3 regions of the Metabacillus litoralis genome follow, and region 1 is predicted to be linked to each of the others. Evidence: riboswitches for the same ligand, from Rfam matches in the RefSeq annotation. Region 1 holds a riboswitch; each other region holds the start of a gene.
The links. Region 1 has a riboswitch for cobalamin ahead of D9842_RS16170 (DUF4430 domain-containing protein). Riboswitches for the same ligand answer to the same signal wherever they lie in the genome.
Positions count from the first base shown of each region.

Region 2: another riboswitch for cobalamin. It lies ahead of D9842_RS23785 (ribonucleoside-diphosphate reductase subunit alpha); the one in region 1 lies ahead of D9842_RS16170 (DUF4430 domain-containing protein).
Region 3: another riboswitch for cobalamin. It lies ahead of D9842_RS05870 ((2Fe-2S) ferredoxin domain-containing protein); the one in region 1 lies ahead of D9842_RS16170 (DUF4430 domain-containing protein).

Region 1 covers NZ_CP033043.1:3,239,401-3,245,406, reverse strand. Annotated here, with positions in the region: gene D9842_RS16185 (coiled-coil domain-containing protein) at 372-1,568, shown strand; gene D9842_RS16180 (GTP-binding protein) at 1,793-2,983, shown strand; gene rpmG (50S ribosomal protein L33) at 3,011-3,160, shown strand; cobalamin riboswitch at 3,347-3,530, shown strand; gene D9842_RS16170 (DUF4430 domain-containing protein) at 3,645-5,471, shown strand; gene D9842_RS16165 (DUF4430 domain-containing protein) at 5,580-6,006, shown strand, end outside.
Region 2 covers NZ_CP033043.1:4,851,753-4,857,758, reverse strand. Annotated here, with positions in the region: gene D9842_RS23795 (globin-coupled sensor protein) at 6-1,316, shown strand; gene nhaC (Na+/H+ antiporter NhaC) at 1,519-2,886, shown strand; cobalamin riboswitch at 3,064-3,243, shown strand; gene D9842_RS23785 (ribonucleoside-diphosphate reductase subunit alpha) at 3,371-5,662, shown strand; gene D9842_RS23780 (ribonucleotide-diphosphate reductase subunit beta) at 5,726-6,006, shown strand, end outside.
Region 3 covers NZ_CP033043.1:1,230,777-1,236,782, forward strand. Annotated here, with positions in the region: gene D9842_RS05860 (L-lactate MFS transporter) at 1-160, opposite strand, end outside; gene D9842_RS05865 (MFS transporter) at 539-1,861, shown strand; gene D9842_RS25690 (hypothetical protein) at 1,931-2,077, shown strand; cobalamin riboswitch at 2,183-2,379, shown strand; cobalamin riboswitch at 2,609-2,796, shown strand; gene D9842_RS05870 ((2Fe-2S) ferredoxin domain-containing protein) at 2,923-3,306, shown strand; gene cobJ (precorrin-3B C(17)-methyltransferase) at 3,388-4,971, shown strand; gene D9842_RS05880 (sirohydrochlorin chelatase) at 4,992-5,906, shown strand; gene cobK (precorrin-6A reductase) at 5,903-6,006, shown strand, end outside.

The DNA of each region.
Region 1 (6,006 bases):
TGGGAGAGGAGAAGAACTAACTTAAATTGAGTTTAGGTAAGATTCCTCATTGATACACTTCTTTTCTCCCTCCTTTTAACCTACTACAATCAATTTATCTCTTTTTTTATACATTTTTAGCCCTATTAATTCTATTAATAGATAAATACTAGAATTAGGATATGAACTATGTTACAGTTGTAAATGTGCTTTTTTGAGGCGAAAAAAAGCTACATTTTGTTACTTTTGAAATATAAATGTAATATTAACAACATAGTTTTGTCATTTTTTGATGATATACTTCTAATTGTGGCTAAATAAGTAAAATAGTATTGTATAAAAATAGATACATAGAATGATTCATGTACGAGAAACGAAAGTAGGGGAAGAGAATGTCGAAAAAGAAACTAGTTATCATGAATTTAGCTGTCATGATTGGATTAGGCAGTTCATTTGCAATTCCTTCGGTTAACGCTGAAACAAGTACAGAAGTTCAAAAAGAAATTAAAGATCATACTCAGGATGTACAAGAAGTACAAGCAGAGTTAGAAAATTTAAAGAAACAAAGTGAACGCGTTGATGCAGCAATAAAAGATAACGAAGCTAAGATTAAGCAAACAGAAGAGCAGATTCAAACTTCTCAAGACGAAATAAACGCTATGGATTCTGAGATCGCTAAACTAGAAGAAGCTATTAAAGAACGTACAGAAATTTTAAAGCAACGTGCAATTTCTTACCAACACAGTGGTGGGAATGTTGAATATATCGATGTTTTACTAGGATCTACTAGTTTCGGTGATTTTCTAAACCGTGCACTTGCGGTAGGGAAAATTGTAGAAGCAGATCGTTCGATGATCTCACAGCAAGAAGCTGATGAAAAAGAGTTAAATGAAAAGAAGGTTGCAAAAGTGGAAGTGCTTTCAGACCTTGAAAACTTAAGAGCAGATTTAGAAGGCATGCAGGCTGATATCCTGGCACAAAAGCAACAAAATGATCAATTAAGAAAAGAACTTCAAGATGAAAAAACAGCAAAAGAAGCTGCAATTAACAGCTTAAAACAAAAAGCAGCAGCATTAGCAGCTGCAGAAGAGGCTGCAAAGGCAGCTGCTACAACCACAAACTCATCTAATTCTGTTACAACGGCAAAAGGTACTTCAAATAATACAGTTACATTTGAAGACACACCTGTAAATCCTAACGGTACTGTTAATGATTTAATTAGTGCTGGTTATAAATATATTGGAAATTCTGTTTATGTATTTGGTGGCGGAAGAAATTCTTATGATATCGCTAATGGTCGATTTGATTGCTCTGGATTCGTAAGCTGGGCATTCTCAACTGTGGGAGTAAGAGTTGGAGCAAGTACGGAAATTCTTAAAAATACTGGTACAAGAGTTCCAACAAGCAGCATGCAACCTGGAGATATGGTATTCTTTGATACATATAAAAAAGATGGACATGTTGGTATTTATGTAGGTGGCGGTAAATTCATTGGTTCTCAAAGCTCGACTGGTGTTGCAATCGCTAATATGTCTAGTGGTTACTGGGCACAAAAATTTAATGGTCGCGTTATGCGTGTGAATTTATAATAGAAACAGAAAGGCTGGCATTTAGGTGTCAGCCTTTCTTATTTATGTTATTCCCGAAATTCTCTTTTTAAAACTTTTTTATTAAACTTATTGCATATCGACGGAAGATAGTATAATATATAAAACGTAACTGTTACGATTTGTTTTTTGTGTTTTTTTCTGATAAGTTACATAAAATTATAAATTATAAATCGTAATCATTTTGTTTTGTGTAGGAGGATGACATGGAAAATAGAAAGATACCAGTAACGGTCTTAAGTGGCTATTTAGGTGCTGGAAAAACGACATTATTAAATCACCTCTTAAGTAACAAAGATAATAGGAGAATAGCCGTTATAGTTAATGATATGAGTGAAGTGAATATTGATGCCTTACTTATTAAACAAGGTGGATTTTCCCGTACGGAGGAGAATCTTGTTGAGCTTCAGAATGGCTGTATATGCTGTACACTGAGAGAAGACCTCATTATAGAGGTGAAAAAATTAGTGAAACAAGGGCATTTAGATTATCTGGTTATTGAATCATCCGGTATTTCTGAGCCTATTCCTGTAGCCCAGACATTCACATATATAGATGAAGAATTAGGGACAAACTTAACTGAAATATGTGAACTAGATGCAATGGTAACTGTTGTAGATGCTTATCGGTTTTGGCTTGACTATTCCTCTGGGGAGAGTCTGCTTGACCGTAACGAAGCAATAGATCCAACAGATACAAGGGAGGTAGTAGATTTGTTAATTGATCAAATAGAATTTGCTAACATTCTTGTATTAAACAAATTAGATTTAGTAGAGCGAGAAGATATAGATGAATTAAAAGCGGTTCTCCATAAATTGAATCCTGATGCCACAATCATTGAATCTATTTTTTCAAAGGTACCAATCACAAGAATTTTAGATACGAACCTTTTTGATTTCGAACAAGCTAGCCAATCCGCAGGGTGGATACAAGAGCTTATGCACGAACATATACCTGAAACAGAGGAATACGGAATCACCTCTTTTGTATATAAGAGGAAAATACCGTTTCATCCTGAAAGGTTTATGACTTGGCTTGAAAATTGGCCTGTCGACGTCGTTAGGGCTAAGGGGTTTTTCTGGCTTGCTTCACGTAATGATATAACAGGACTTCTCTCACAGGCTGGTCCCTCTATTATCATTCAGGGAGCAGGAAATTGGATTGCTTCTTATTCAAAGGCAGAGCAGGATCAATTTTTAAAAGAAGAACCTGAGTTATTAGCAAAGTGGGATAACACATACGGTGATCGATTAACAGAGCTTGTTATGATTGGGATCGGCATGAACCGTGAATTGATTGAAAAAGCTCTAGATGAATGCTTATTAACAAACGATGAAATGAAACAGGATTGGTCTTCTTTTAACGATCCTCTTCCAGCTTTTACTGCAGAAAATTAATTTTATTTTTCCAAGGAGGAAATCTTAATGAGAGTAAAAATTACATTAGCATGTACAGAAACTGGTGATCGGAATTATATTACAACAAAAAATAAGCGTAATAACCCCGATCGAATTGAACTTAAAAAATATTGCCCACGATTAAAGAAATATACAGTGCATAGAGAAACAAAATAAGCGAAAAAGTCATGATCATGATTCAAAGATCATGGCTTTTTCTTTTTGAGTCAACCAGGGAATAAATAACGCTATATTATATGAATGAAAGGAAAAATGGATTTTTTGTAGTTTCTACCATATATATGCAGACTCCTACATATATTGACACCATTTTCATACTAGACTATGATTAAAACAGTTAAAATGAATATGATAAAAATAGGTTGGTAGTATTATCCTATCATGAAAAGGGAAGTCTGGTGAAAGTCCGGCGCGGTCCCGCCACTGTAAATGAGAGTCTTTACAAATTTGCCACTGTCTATAAGATGGGAAGGCTGTGAGGATGTTGATCATAAGTCAGGAGACCTGCCTATTTTTTTACCTCGTACTACGCGGATAGGAGGGTGTTAAGAAAAGACATTTTTTTCTTAACGACTGCAATCCTCTTACATAGAGGCTTTTTTTTTGCCTCAATAAATTTTTATAGATAGGAGAGAACACGTTGTTCAACAAAGTAAAGCATATTATATTATCTGTCCTTTTCGTTTCTACCTTATTCGTTAGCACCTTTCAGACAACTGTATTTGCTGCAGAAGGGGAAACAATATCAGTTGTTGGGAATAACAATGAACTATTACTAGATGAAACAAACTATACATTTGCAGAGGATACAACTGCATTTGATGTACTTGTTCAAGCTGTTGGCGAGAGCCAGATTGAGTATACTGAAGGGGAATATGGAGTTTTTATCACAGGTATTAACGGATTAAAAGCAACCGACCCATATTATTGGGCATTTTATGTTAATGGTGTTCAAGCACAAGTTGGCGCAGACAGTTATGTTGTACAAGAGGGTGACGAGATAAGCTTTCGTTATACTGATTGGACAAAGCCTTCTGAAAATAGCGTGTCACTGCAAATAGTTGGTAATAAAGATCATGTGATTTTACCTGAGCCTTCATCAATTGCGTTCATTGATCAACCAACTGCATTTGATTTATTAAAGATTGGTTACGGACAAGAAAACATCGAATATGAAACATCTGAATATGGCGTGATGATTACAAGTATCGGAGGATTAGCTGCTGAAGGTACTTATTATTGGGCATTTTATGTCAATGATGAGATGGCATCAGTTGGAGTTGACAGTTACAAGCTTCAAAAAGCTGATAAAGTAACATTAAAATATGAATCTTGGGAAACACCGGCAGAAGAACCTACAGAGGAAGAGCAGCAACCTGAAGAGGAACAACAGCCAGTTGAGAAATTTGATCAAGCTGCCCTTAATAATGCAATAAATGCAGCGAGTCAATATGTTTTAAAACAAGAGGTTGGAGACTGGCAGGCAGTGGCTTTGAAAAAGGCAGGAAAAACATTGCCGGCTAGCTATCTAGCAAACTTGAAAAAACAATTAACCGAACGTCAAGGAAGTTTTTCAAAAATTACAGATTATGAGCGACTAACATTGGGTGCTTTAGCAGCAGGTGAAGATCCAACAAATATCGAAGGGTATAATCTTGTTCAAGCTATCTATAATGGAAATGTAACAAAGCAGGGATTAAATGGGGTAGCTTATGCCCTTATTGCATTAGATAGTGCTAACTTTGAAGTTCCATCTTCAGCTAAATGGACGCGAGAAGCATTGGTCAATGAATTGCTGAAGAACCAAAACGATGATGGTGGCTGGACATGGAGTGGTGAAGCAACGAGTGACAGTGATACAACGGCTATGGTATTAACTGCACTTGCTCCATATGTTGAATCAAACGCGGATGTGAAGAGTGCCGTAGATGAAGCTGTAAAATATCTATCAGCTCAATACAAAAATTCAAAAATTGATAACAGCTCAACAGCTGCACAACTAGTTATTGCGCTATCGGCATTATCAATTGATTCACATAGTAGTCTGTTCTCAAAAGACGGTGTTAGTTTAATCGACTTTTTGCTTTCCTACCAAAATAATGATGGTGGCTTTGATTGGCAAGGTGGAGACACTAGTGACTCATTTACAACAGATCAAGGCTATAGAGGAATTGTTGCGTATCAATTATTTTTAAATGGAAAAGGATCTTTATATAGCCTAAATCTTGAAAAGAAAAACACAGAGACTCCTGCTGACAACAATGAAACTCCTGTTGTAGTGAAGGACGATGTTGATAAAGATACATCTGAAAATATTAGTACGACTAAAAATGATCAACCAGAAAAAACGAAAGGTTATCCTCTACCAAATACTGCTACCCAAAGCTATAACATGGCATTAATTGGTCTTGCTTTACTTATTATAGGAATAACTAGTTTGTATGTTAGAAAAAGACAACAACAATAACGAAATGAAATATAACGAAATGAAATGCCCTCTCCATTTGGAGGGGCGTTTCCCATTTATGGATGATCGTATTAGAAAAACAATTGGAGGTGTAACGCTTTGTCAAAAATGAAAACCTTTCTGCTGATCGTGTTCTCAACAATTTTATTCTTTACTGCAGCATGTGAAAAAGACGAAGTATCACCGGTATTAAATGAAGAAGCAAGTGAGGAAACGCAGTCAAACGATAAGAGTGATCAAGAAGCTGAACAACTAGCTGATTCCACAAAAGAAGTCGAATCGGAAGATAAACAAGAAGTGCAAACGGAAGAGAAAACTACAGAAGAAACAACGGCTGTTGTTAAAGAAGATAAAAAAGAAGAAACAAAAGAACCATCTTCTACATCATCACAAAGCAAGTCTTCTAATACAACGACTAGTACAACAAACACTTCTGAAAAGAAAGAAACAGAAAAAGTACAAAGCACTACTCAAAAGACTGAAACAACAACAAAAAAAGCTACAAATGAATCAACGAGACAAGATACAACGACTG
Region 2 (6,006 bases), 1.6 Mb from region 1:
GTTTGATGGGAATTTTGTTTAAAAAAGAGAAAAAAACTACAACATCGGCACTAAGTGACAACCTTAAGAATCAACACGTTTCTGCAGTTGTTTTAAATATATCAGAAGTTGAATTAAAAAAGCAGATTGGAATGATCGATCTAACAAAAGATGATTTGGTAACCGCTTTATCAATACAACCATATATTGAAAAAAATATTGAGGAAATTGTTCGCGCATTTTACTCTTCATTTGAAGCAGATAGTGGTCTTATGGGCATTATTAATGAACACAGCTCAGTAGATCGTTTACAGCAAACCTTAAAAACACATATTATGAAAATGTTTAACGGTAATCTTGATGATGAAGATGTAAAACGAATGAGAAGAATTGCTCATATTCATGTAAAGATCGGTCTTGAAGCAAAATGGTATATGGCTGCTTTCCAGCAACTACTTAATTCAATCATTGATACAGTGGAGCCGCATCTTAATACAAAGAAAGAAATCATTACCGTTGTTCAAAGTATTAGCAAACTCTTTAATTTGGAACAGCAAATTGTTTTAGAAGCATATGATAATGAATATGCCAAAGTTCGCGATGAAGCAGAAGCTGCCAAGGAGCAAATACGTGCCGAAGTAAATCAACTTGCAACTCAGCTTGCTGAGGCAAGTGAAAATACAAATGCATTTATTCAGGAAATTCTTGCTCAATCACAAGAAATTGCTTCTTATTCAGCAGACCGCTATGAAGCAGCTTCAACTGCAGAAGGACAAGCACACAACGGAAAAAATGATCTAGAAAAACAAAATGACCTTATGTCTTCTATTGAGAAAAGTACGGTTGAAATTCTACAACAAATGAAGTCACTAGAAACAACTTCTGAAAAAATTAATCAAGTTGTTTCTATCGTAACCGCTATTGCAGAACAAACGAATTTACTGGCTCTAAATGCTGCTATTGAATCAGCACGTGCAGGTGAATATGGTAAAGGTTTCGCCGTTGTTGCGAGTGAAGTTCGTAAGCTTGCTGAAGAAACAAAAAATTCAGTTCAAGGTGTTTCAAGCTTAATCACAAATATTCATAACCAAATTGATAGTATTTCCGGTTCTATTAATCATGTTGCCGAGCTTACAACTAAAGGAACTGATCAAATGAATGACATGAACTCATTCTTTGATAACATTCTTGAAATCATGAATAAAAACAAACAGCAAAGCGAACAATCTAAAACAGATTTAATGAACTTTACAAATGTTATTAACGATGTTTCTAACAACATTAATTCAATTGCAGAAACATCCGAAAATCTAAAAGTAATGGCTAGAACAATATAGAGTGATGTTTAAGACCAATGGTAATCCATTGGTCTATTTTGATGCACTTCAATTCCAAAGAATAGTATATCAATAAAACAAAACACAAAATATCTTTATCTATTTAATCATTTTCTTAATTTGATTGACAGAAAAAACTAGATTGGTATAATACTTTTGTACGAAAAAGCACAAAAGCGTTCAAGCTATAAAGGAGTATATCATGAATGATCAAATAAAAACCTTTACCTTTCAACAATCGTTACTAGTTTTGTTACTAGTATTAGCAACGATATTTGCCAGTTTATTTGTATTAAAAACAGAACCACATATTGCCTTACTTGTTTGTTTAGTTCTAATCTCAATCATTGGCTTACTTCATAAATTCAAATGGAAAGAATTAGAGACAGGTATTGTCCAAGGAATACAAAATGGAATTCAACCTATTATTATATTGGCACTTATAGGTGTATTAATTGGTGCTTGGATGAGTAGTGGGACAATTCCAACAGTTATGGTTTATGCTTTAACTGTTATTAATCCAGAATACTTATTAATGACCTCCCTTTTTTCATGTATGGTCATTTCAAGTTTAGTAGGAAGCTCCTTTACAACAGTTAGTACAATTGGTGTTGCTTTAATGGGAGCAGGTATGGCAGCAGGCTTACCAATTGAATGGGTTGCTGGAGCTATCATTTCAGGCGCATGCTTTGGTGACAAAATGTCTCCAATGTCCGATACAACAAACTTCGCTTCTGGTGTTTCATCTGTAGATTTGTTTACTCATATAAGACATATGACATTCACTACTTTACCTAGCATTCTAATTGCAGCCGTGATCTTTTTTATTTTAGGTCGGGTCACACCTATTGACTTTACGTCAATAGATGACATGAAAAACATGATAACTATTATAGAATCTCAAGTTAACATTAGCATCATCACATTGTTTTCACCTCTTATAGTCATTATTCTCGCTATAAAAAGAGTTGCAGTTATCCCATCTTTAGTGATTGGTATTATAACAGCAGGAATAACAGCCATCGTTTTTCAAGGATTAATGCTGAATGAATTTCTAACAGTTTTACAAAATGGAACTTCTTATTCTATAGAAAATGAACAGGTTAGTAATATGCTAAACCGGGGTGGCCTACAATCAATGATGTGGTCCATCTCACTTATCTTAATTGCCTTTGCCTTCGGTGGATTACTTAATGCATTACGCATTATCCCTACACTATTAAATGGATTAATTGACCGTATACAATCAAAGGGACAGCTTATTTTATCAACTGCCGCTTCATCGTTTGGCGTAAACCTATTAACCGGTGAACAATACTTATCAATTCTTATCCCAGGTCAATCATTTAAAGGTCTTTACGATAAAATCAAGCTTGACCGCAAATATTTATCACGAACACTTGAAGATGCCGGAACATTACTTAATCCCTTAATTCCATGGGGAGTTAGTGGAGCTTTCTTCGCTCAAACACTTGGTGTACCCGTTTTAGCATTTTTACCATTTGCGTTCTTTTTATATCTCTCACCAATATTAACAGTTATATATGGATTTTTTAGTAAACGTGTATAAAGAAAGGGGCTGTCATTATTTTGACAGCCCCCTTTCCTTTACAAGTTTCTATCAAACTAGATAATTTTCGACAAACGAAAACAATTGGTTGATTATTTTGTATATGTGCTATATCATGGAAATATATCTAATTATAACTATATATTGATTTATCAACCAAAACATAAAACTATATATTGTATTTTACAAGATTCAGGTGCCAATTAAGGCTGAAAAGGGAATCTGGTGCAATTCCAGAACTGTCCCCGCAACTGTAAATGTGACGAATTGAGAAATCCACTGTACATATTAGGTATGGGAAGGACTCATAGTAGGACGAGCATAAGTCAGGAGACCTACCTATATCTTGTGGAAGTTTCAATTTCTTCGGGGACTGAGAAGGTGAGACGATAGCTGATCATTGAGGCTCTTTTTGCCTTGAACTCTCCTCTGTCGTTTTATCTCTCTCCCTGTGTTACTAATTCAACAGATGGAGGAATATTTTATGAGCATCGCAACATCAACATCCCCTATTATTTATAACAACAAAAACGACCAGGAAGCATTTGACATATCCAAATTAACTTCATACATTGAAAGCATTCATCAAAACTTCCCTTCTTTACATATAGATGACTACTTAACACGAATCCAAAACACGATCGTACAAAGAGAGTCTTATACTACAGATCAACTTACTAATTTACTCATTCTAGAAGGCTTGTCAAATATAAATGAACAAGAGCCAGAATGGACATACTTTTGTGCGCAAATCTACTTATCAAAACTGTATAAAGAAGCTGCAGAAAACAGAGGTTATGATAAAAAGCAAAAATATGGAGATTTTTATGATTTAGTGAACACTCTCGTTTCAAAAGGACTCTATAGCTCTAAGCTTCTTGAACAATATTCTCAAAGTGAACTTTCACAAATTGGTTCCTTTATTAAGCCGGAAAATGATAACCTCTTTACATATATTGGCCTAAGAACATTAGCAGATCGTTATTTAACACGTGATTTTAGTAAACAAACATATGAACTGCCTCAAGAGCGTTTTATTATTATTGCAATGACATTAATGGCAAATGAAAACAAAGATCATCGTCTTGAGCTTATAAAACAGGCGTATTGGGCAATGAGCAACCTTTATATGACCGTTGCAACACCTACTTTATCAAATGCAGGAAAACCTGTTGGTCAATTATCGAGTTGTTTTATTGATACAATCGATGATAGTTTACAAGGAATTTTTGATAGTAACACTGATATTGCCAATCTTTCAAAATCTGGTGGAGGTGTTGGTGCATATCTAGGAAAAATTCGAAGCCGTGGTAGTGATATCCGCGGGTTCAAAGGCGTGTCTTCTGGTGTTATTCCATGGATGAAGCAGCTTAACAACACTGCTGTTAGCGTTGATCAATTAGGTCAGCGTAAGGGAGCCATCGCTGTTTACTTGGATGTGTGGCATAAAGATATCTTTTCATTTCTTGATTCTAAGCTGAACAATGGTGATGAAAGAATGCGGACACATGACTTATTTACTGGTGTGTGTATTCCTGATGTATTTATGGAGCAGGTTGAAGCACGTGGTGATTGGTACCTATTTGATCCCCATGAAGTTCGTAAAGTAATGGGCTTTAGCATCGAAGATTATTATGATGAACAAAAAGGACAAGGAAGCTTCAGAGAACGCTATTGGGAATGTGTTCAAAATGAACAGTTATCTAAGGAAAAGGTCCCTGCGATTGATATTATGAAGCGAATTATGATCAGTCAGTTAGAGGCTGGTACGCCATATATGTTCTATCGAGATGAGGTAAACCGCAAGAATGCCAACTCACACCAAGGAATGATTTATTGCAGCAATTTGTGCACAGAAATCACACAGAATCAAAGTCCTACAACAGTTGAAGAGCAATTCACTGAGGATGGAAAAATCATTACAGTAAAAACACCAGGTGATTTTGTTGTATGTAACCTTTCCTCTATTAACCTTGCAAAAGCTGTTACAAATGATGTTTTAGAAAAACTTATTCCTATCCAAGTAAGAATGCTGGACAATGTTATTGATCTTAATACCATTCCTGTTCTTCAAGCTAGATTAACAAATGAAAAATATAGAGCAATTGGTTTAGGAACATTCGGCTGGCATCATCTTCTTGCCCTAAAGCAATTAAAATGGGAAAACGAGGAAGCTGTTTCCTACGCGGACAAGCTATATGAAAGAATTTCTTATCTAACGATTCAAGCTAGCATGGAGCTTTCAAAAGACAAAGGCGCTTATCCTGTATATAAAGGCTCCGACTGGGAAACAGGCTCCTACTTCGATAAAAGAGGCTATTCCTCAAATAATAGTGATTTAGATTGGGATACTCTAAAGGAAGATGTTCAAAGTCATGGAATACGTAACAGCTATTTAATGGCAGTTGCGCCAAATGCATCAACTTCAATTATTGCAGGCAGTACAGCGAGTATTGATCCAATATTCCAAAAGGTTTACTCAGAAGAGAAGAAAGATTATAAGATTCCAGTTACTGTTCCAGATTTGAATTCTGAAACAACTTGGTATTATAAATCGGCCTATTTTATTGATCAAAAATGGAGCATCAAACAAAATGCTGCAAGACAGCAACATATTGATCAATCCATTTCCTTTAACATATATGTGCAAAACACAATAAAAGCTAAGGATTTACTTGATTTACACATTACAGCATGGAGAGAAGGATTAAAAACTACGTATTACTTACGTTCAACTTCTAGCACAATTGAAGAATGTGACTCATGCGCAAGTTAATAAGAGGAGCGTCTTTAGTTTTGAGACGCTCTATAAACTTTTTTCAAATAAAGGAGTAATTCTATGCAAAACACCACATTATCGAAGCGCAAAATTATGGATGCAAATGCTCCCAATCGCTCAACAGCTATTATTAATGGAGAAAGCTCAAACGTTTTAAACTGGGATGACGTTGCGTTTCCTTGGGCATATCCTCGTTATAAAAAAATGCTTGCCAACTTCTGGACACCATTTGAGATCAATATGGCTCAAGATATTAAACAATATCCAAACTTAACAAATGATGAGCAGGATGCATTTTTAAAAATTATTGGTCTTCTTGCCCTTTTAGATAGTATTCAAAC
Region 3 (6,006 bases), 2.0 Mb from region 1:
AGGCAAATACTGCAATTGTGATGGAGAAGGTAACAACAATATCTTCCTTTGCCCAACCAAACTTATCCATTAAAGGTTGATTAAATAAGCTCCATGCATATACTGCACCTAAATTAATTTGAATAAGAATTGCTCCTAATACAACTAACCATCTGTTCAATTTATTTCCTCCTATGTTATTAACAAATAAAAAAGAGACCAACGGTGACAATAGATTATCAACGCTGGTCTCTTGTGCACTCACTTATAGTGTTTACAAAAGCAACCAAATATTATGATTTTGTAGCTGTATCGAAAACAGCCTATTACTTAAATAACTTTATAAAATGATATGATTTCCATCCATCCTTATCCATGATATTGATGTTGGCTATCAAGATGTCTTCAAATTCAACTCTTCTTATTATGTCATAGTTTTTCTTAGTGTCAACGCTATTTTCTGTGTATACGCGTAATAGAGCTAACGATCTTTCGGGCTCTTTACATAACCTATTCCATCTAGGGAAAAGTAAAATGAAAAGAAATGGGGGATAATCAAATGGGAATAAAAGACATATTACAACTAGAAAAGCCGCTACTTATCCTTCTTTTTGGTGTTTTACTTTCACATTTAGGAACATATTTGGTTACACCGATGCTTCCCATTATTTTAAAAACAGATGCAGGTTTATCCATTGGCCAAATTGGAATTGTGTTAGCTAGTATTGCCATTGCTTTTCAGGTCGGGAGTGTGGCCGGAGGAGTTTTAGCTGATCGTATTGGTCGCGGATTTACGATAGGACTTGGAGCTTTGATTGCTGCTTGTGGACTTATTGGGTTTGGTTTATTCACGCAGTTTTCTCTTTTGATAGTGACTGCTATTACGATGGGATTTGGTACTGGATTAAATGCTCCTTCAACAAAAGCAGCCATCGCAGCTTTTGCTTCTTCTGAGAACCTGACAACAGCTTTTTCGATAAGAGGCATAGCTGCAAATATTGGGACAGGCTCGGCTGGATTAATTGTTTTTTTCCTTTTAACAGGAGCATCTAAAATGATCTTTTGGATTGCTGGTGGAATTTATATCCTTTTAGCACTACAAAGCTGGATTTTTCTCCCAAAGGGTTGCGGTGATGTGCCATGTGAGGGAATTCCTAAGGGAGCTTACAAACAGGCATTTCAAAACAAACCCTTTATGGTATTTAGCTTTGTAACGATTTTTATATGGGCTTTATATGCACAGCTATCACTTGCATTACCACTTAGAGCAACAGTTATTTTACCGGAGCCTAAAAATGTTGCGTTGATTTGGACAATTAATAGCTTAATTGTTATCTCATTACAAGGGTTGATTACAAAGCGAATTATTAGGAAAGTAGAGCCTCTAACTGCATTAGGTTTAGGGATTCTCTTCATAACGATTGGAATTGCCTCGTTATTTTTTGCACAATCCTTTTTCCATTTGATCCTTAGTGGAGGAGTCTTTGTTATTGGTGAAATGATGATTCTTCCTACAATAGACAGCACCATCTCACAATTGTCAAAAGGAGAATTAATCGGGTTGTTTTTTGCTTTATCAAATGTTGTTTACGGTTTAGGAGAAGCTGGTGGAAAATCAGCTGGTGGAAGAATTCTTGGAGTAGGAGAAAATACTTTAACACCTGTTTTCATATACACCACCTTAGGACTTGTACTAATAGTAGTTGTTACTTTTCTTAAAAAATGGAAGCCACTTAGACAATCGTTACAACAGGCTTCTTCAAAAGAAAACAAGCCTAAGGATGCACCCAGACTTCCAAGTGAACCTGGACAACATCGAACACATCCTGTAAACAGATGGGAACCAGAAGTGTTTTTTAGAAAAAAGCCACGAACAGAATGATGATATCAGATGCATAATCAAAATATTTTAGGTGAAAATCTTATTATAAAACAAAAGGAGGTTAGAAGCATGAGCGTTTATGAAAACTTTCCAGTCGCAAACTTAGATAGTGACCAATTAAACAAAATCATGAGTTTAGAAAAAGAATTAAGAAATGAAACAAACGAAAATATTGTGTTAATAGCATATGATGAAAAAGATGAAGGAATGGAATAAGTCACCATTTTTATTGTAACTTTTGTCACTTTATCCAACAATATGTTGAAATATCATTTTGCTTGCTTTAATATAATACCTATCAATTGATACCAACTTAAAATAGTATACGCTGTAAATTAAGATGCCGCTAAAGGCTTAATAGGGAATTCGGTGAAAATCCGGAACTGTCCCCGCAACTGTAAGTGTCGACGAAATAAGCAATCCACTGTATTGAAGCTTTGTTAAAAGTGATATATGGGAAGGGGCTTAAAGTAGAGTGAATCACAAGTCAGGAGACCTGTCTTAATTTATCAAGTTTCAGTTTCTTCGGGAGGTGAGAAGGTGAGACGAATGCAACCATATGAAATTTATTGGATTGCTTTCGTATTCCCTTTTCATCCGCTCAGTAAAGATCTGAGCGGATTTTTTTGTACTATCAAAAAGTATAAGATCTTATTCTTGAGTAAAATCTTTTGCATTTAACTTGGAGATTGTTTTTTAAAAAGACATATTTTAAGAGACAACCTAATACGTTTAGATGAGTAAACTAAATAGAGTTTAAGATTAGGTGCACTTCAGATATATGTAGTGCTTAAAAGGGAAGTCGGTGAAAATCCGACACGGTACCCGCCACTGTTATGGGAAGCCTTATAACATGATGTCACTGAATGCAACCGGGAAGACGTTATAAAGCTATGAACCTAAGTCAGGAGACCTGCCTAACTTTTAATACTGATACCTACGGGCATATAGGTAGACGTGTAGTAGAAAATGCTAGTCATTTGCCATTTTTTAATGCACCTCTGCCTATATAGAGGTGCATTTTTTATTTGAAAAAATTTTAATAGACTGGAAGTGTTAAGATGACGACTTGGAATCTTACAGAAACAAAGCACCATGTACTCATTTGTAACGGAAGCAGCTGTATGAGAAAAGGTGGAGAAGAAGCAACCCAGGCAATAAGAGAAGAAATCACAAACTTAGATTTGGATGCAAGCATTCATACAACAAGAACTCGTTGTAATGGTAGATGCAAAGATGCTTGTGTAATGGTGGTTTATCCGGAGGGAGTTTGGTATAAAGCTGCAACTCCAGAAATAGCTAAGAAGATTGTTCATGATCACTTAGTTGGTGGAAATGTGGTAGAAGACAGTGTGATCTACACATATGATAAAGACCATTTTTCCGCACCTGAAAATTCAGAATCGATTACAGGAATAGCTAAACCGCAGAAGAGTAACGTTTAATCGTTATTCATTTTGGAAGGAGGAATTTACTTGCTAGGAAAATTACTTGTGATCGGATTTGGCCCAGGAAGCTTTGAACATATGACAAAAAGGGCTCAAGATGCGATTCAAGAAAGTGACTGTATCATTGGATACAAAACATATGTTGAATTGATTCAGGACCTTTTAACAGATCAAGAGATTATTAGTACAGGAATGTCAGAGGAAGTAAGCCGTGCCCAAGCAGCTGTAAAACTTGCAGAAGAGGGCAAAACAGTCGCGGTCATATCAAGTGGTGATGCCGGAGTGTATGGAATGGCCGGACTAGTTTATGAAGTTTTAATTGAAAAAGGTTGGTCAGAAGAAACAGGTGTGAGTGTTGAAGTCATTCCGGGTGTTTCGGCTATTAATTCATGTGCATCGCTTTTAGGTGCTCCGATTATGCATGATGCATGCACAATCAGCCTCAGTGACCATTTAACTCCTTGGGAATTGATTGAAAAGCGTATTGATGCAGCTGCTCAGGCTGATTTTGTTATTACTCTTTATAATCCTAAAAGTGGTCGCCGAACAAGACAAATACAAGAGGCGCAACGGATTTTATTAAGTTATCGTTCACCATTAACACCAGTTGGACTTGTAAAAAGTGCGTATCGTGACAGACAGCATATCGTTATTACAGATCTTGAGCATATGCTTGATTATGATATCGGAATGCTTACAACGGTTGTGATTGGAAATTCATCAACATTTTTATATGACAATAAAATGATTACGCCAAGAGGTTATCAACGTAAGTATACGTTAAATACAACTGAGCAGAGATTAAAGCCACATGAGCGTCTTCGACATGAAAACGAACCATGGGCATTACATAAAGGTATTAACGATATGCCACCAACTAAAAAAGCAAAAGCAACGAAAGAAAAAGATAGTTCTTTGCAACTTGCGTTAGAAGCGTTGCAAAAAGTTAAGGGTAATACAGCTTCTTCCATTAACGAAGAAAAGGCTCAAATTTCTGTAAACAACCCGATTACATCGATTTTTGAATTAGCCGTCAGCCCTGGTATTGCAAATAAAAAATTCACTCCAAAACAGATGATGACTCTTGCAGAAGTGACAGGGGACGATGGTTCAATGGAGTATACACCACATCATCAAATTCTGTTACGAATACCTACTAGTGAACCGGAAGTGATCACCGAAAAACTTAAAGATGTTGGATTTCTATTAGAACCAATTGGTGATGTTTTTCAAATCAAGGCTTGTGATTTTTGTGAAGGAGAAAAGAAAGATTCCATTCCATATGCAGAGGAGCTTCATGAAAAGTTAAGTGGGCTAGATTTACCAAAAGAATTAAAGGTAGGATTTAACGGCTGTGGTATGGCATGTTTTGGTGCTGTGAATGAAGACATTGGAATTATTTTTCGAAAAGGAAAATTTGATTTATTTTTAGGAGCTAAAACAGTCGGCAGAACAGCCCATCCAGGTCAGCCGGTTGCTGAAGGAATAGAGCCTGAAAAAATCGTCGAAGTGATTGAAAATATTGTTCATGAATACAAGGAAAAAGGACATCCAAACGAAAGATTTTTCAAGTATTTTAAACGTGTAGGTAATGTTCAAGGCTATTCATATAGGGACATGAGTCCAAAAATTGAAATTGAACCAGCTCCGTGCGGAGATTAATAAGGATAGGGGAGAATACTATGAAAGCAATTTTACTCGTTGGACATGGAAGTCGAGATCATGAAGGAAACGACCAAGTAAGACAAACAATTGAAGAGCTAAAGCCACAACTAGATTCGGAGCTTTTAGTGGAAACCTGTTTTTTAGAGTTCGAACGACCAACTATTAACCAAGGTATTCAAACATGTGTAGAAAAAGGGGCAACTAGTGTTTTTGTCATTCCACTAATGCTACTTGCAGCAGGACATTCTAAAATCCATATTCCAGCAGCGATTGATGAAGCGAAGGAAAAGTATCCTCATGTATCATTTACGTATGGAAGACCTTTTGGCATACATGAAGAAACAATGGAAATTTGTAAAAGCCGCTTAGAAGAAGTTGGCGAGAAAATCAACGAAGAAGATCCTGAAACAGCTGTTATTTTGTTAGGTCGCGGTGGCAGTGATCCTGATGCAAACAGTGATTTATATAAAATTACAAGACTTTTATGGGAAAAGCTACATTATAAATTTGTTGAGCCTGCTTTTATGGGTGTAACAGATCCGTTAATTAAAGAAGGCGTTGAACGCTGTGTGAAATTAGGCGCAAAGAGAATTGTTATTTTACCTTATTTCCTATTTACTGGTATTTTAATCAAACGTTTAGAGAACATGATTGAAGAGTTTCAACAAGAGTTTCCAGAGGTTGAATTCAAGCTTGCCGGCTATTTTGGCTTTCACTCAAGACTTAAAACAATTATAAAAGATCGAATTCAAGAAGCGTTGCAAGGTGAAGTGAAAATGAACTGTGATACATGTGTATACCGAATTGAGGCAATGGAACATATTGATCATCATCACCACCATGATCACGATCATGACCACGGGCACCACCATCATCACCATCATGACCATGATCACGAGCATCACCATGAGCCAGAGGTTCAAAAACTATGATTCTTTTTTTAGCCGGTACAAGTGATGCTAGAGCACTAGCACTAACTGTGAAAGAAGCAGGTTACAACATTCTTACAACAGTCGTCACAGAGAATGCAGG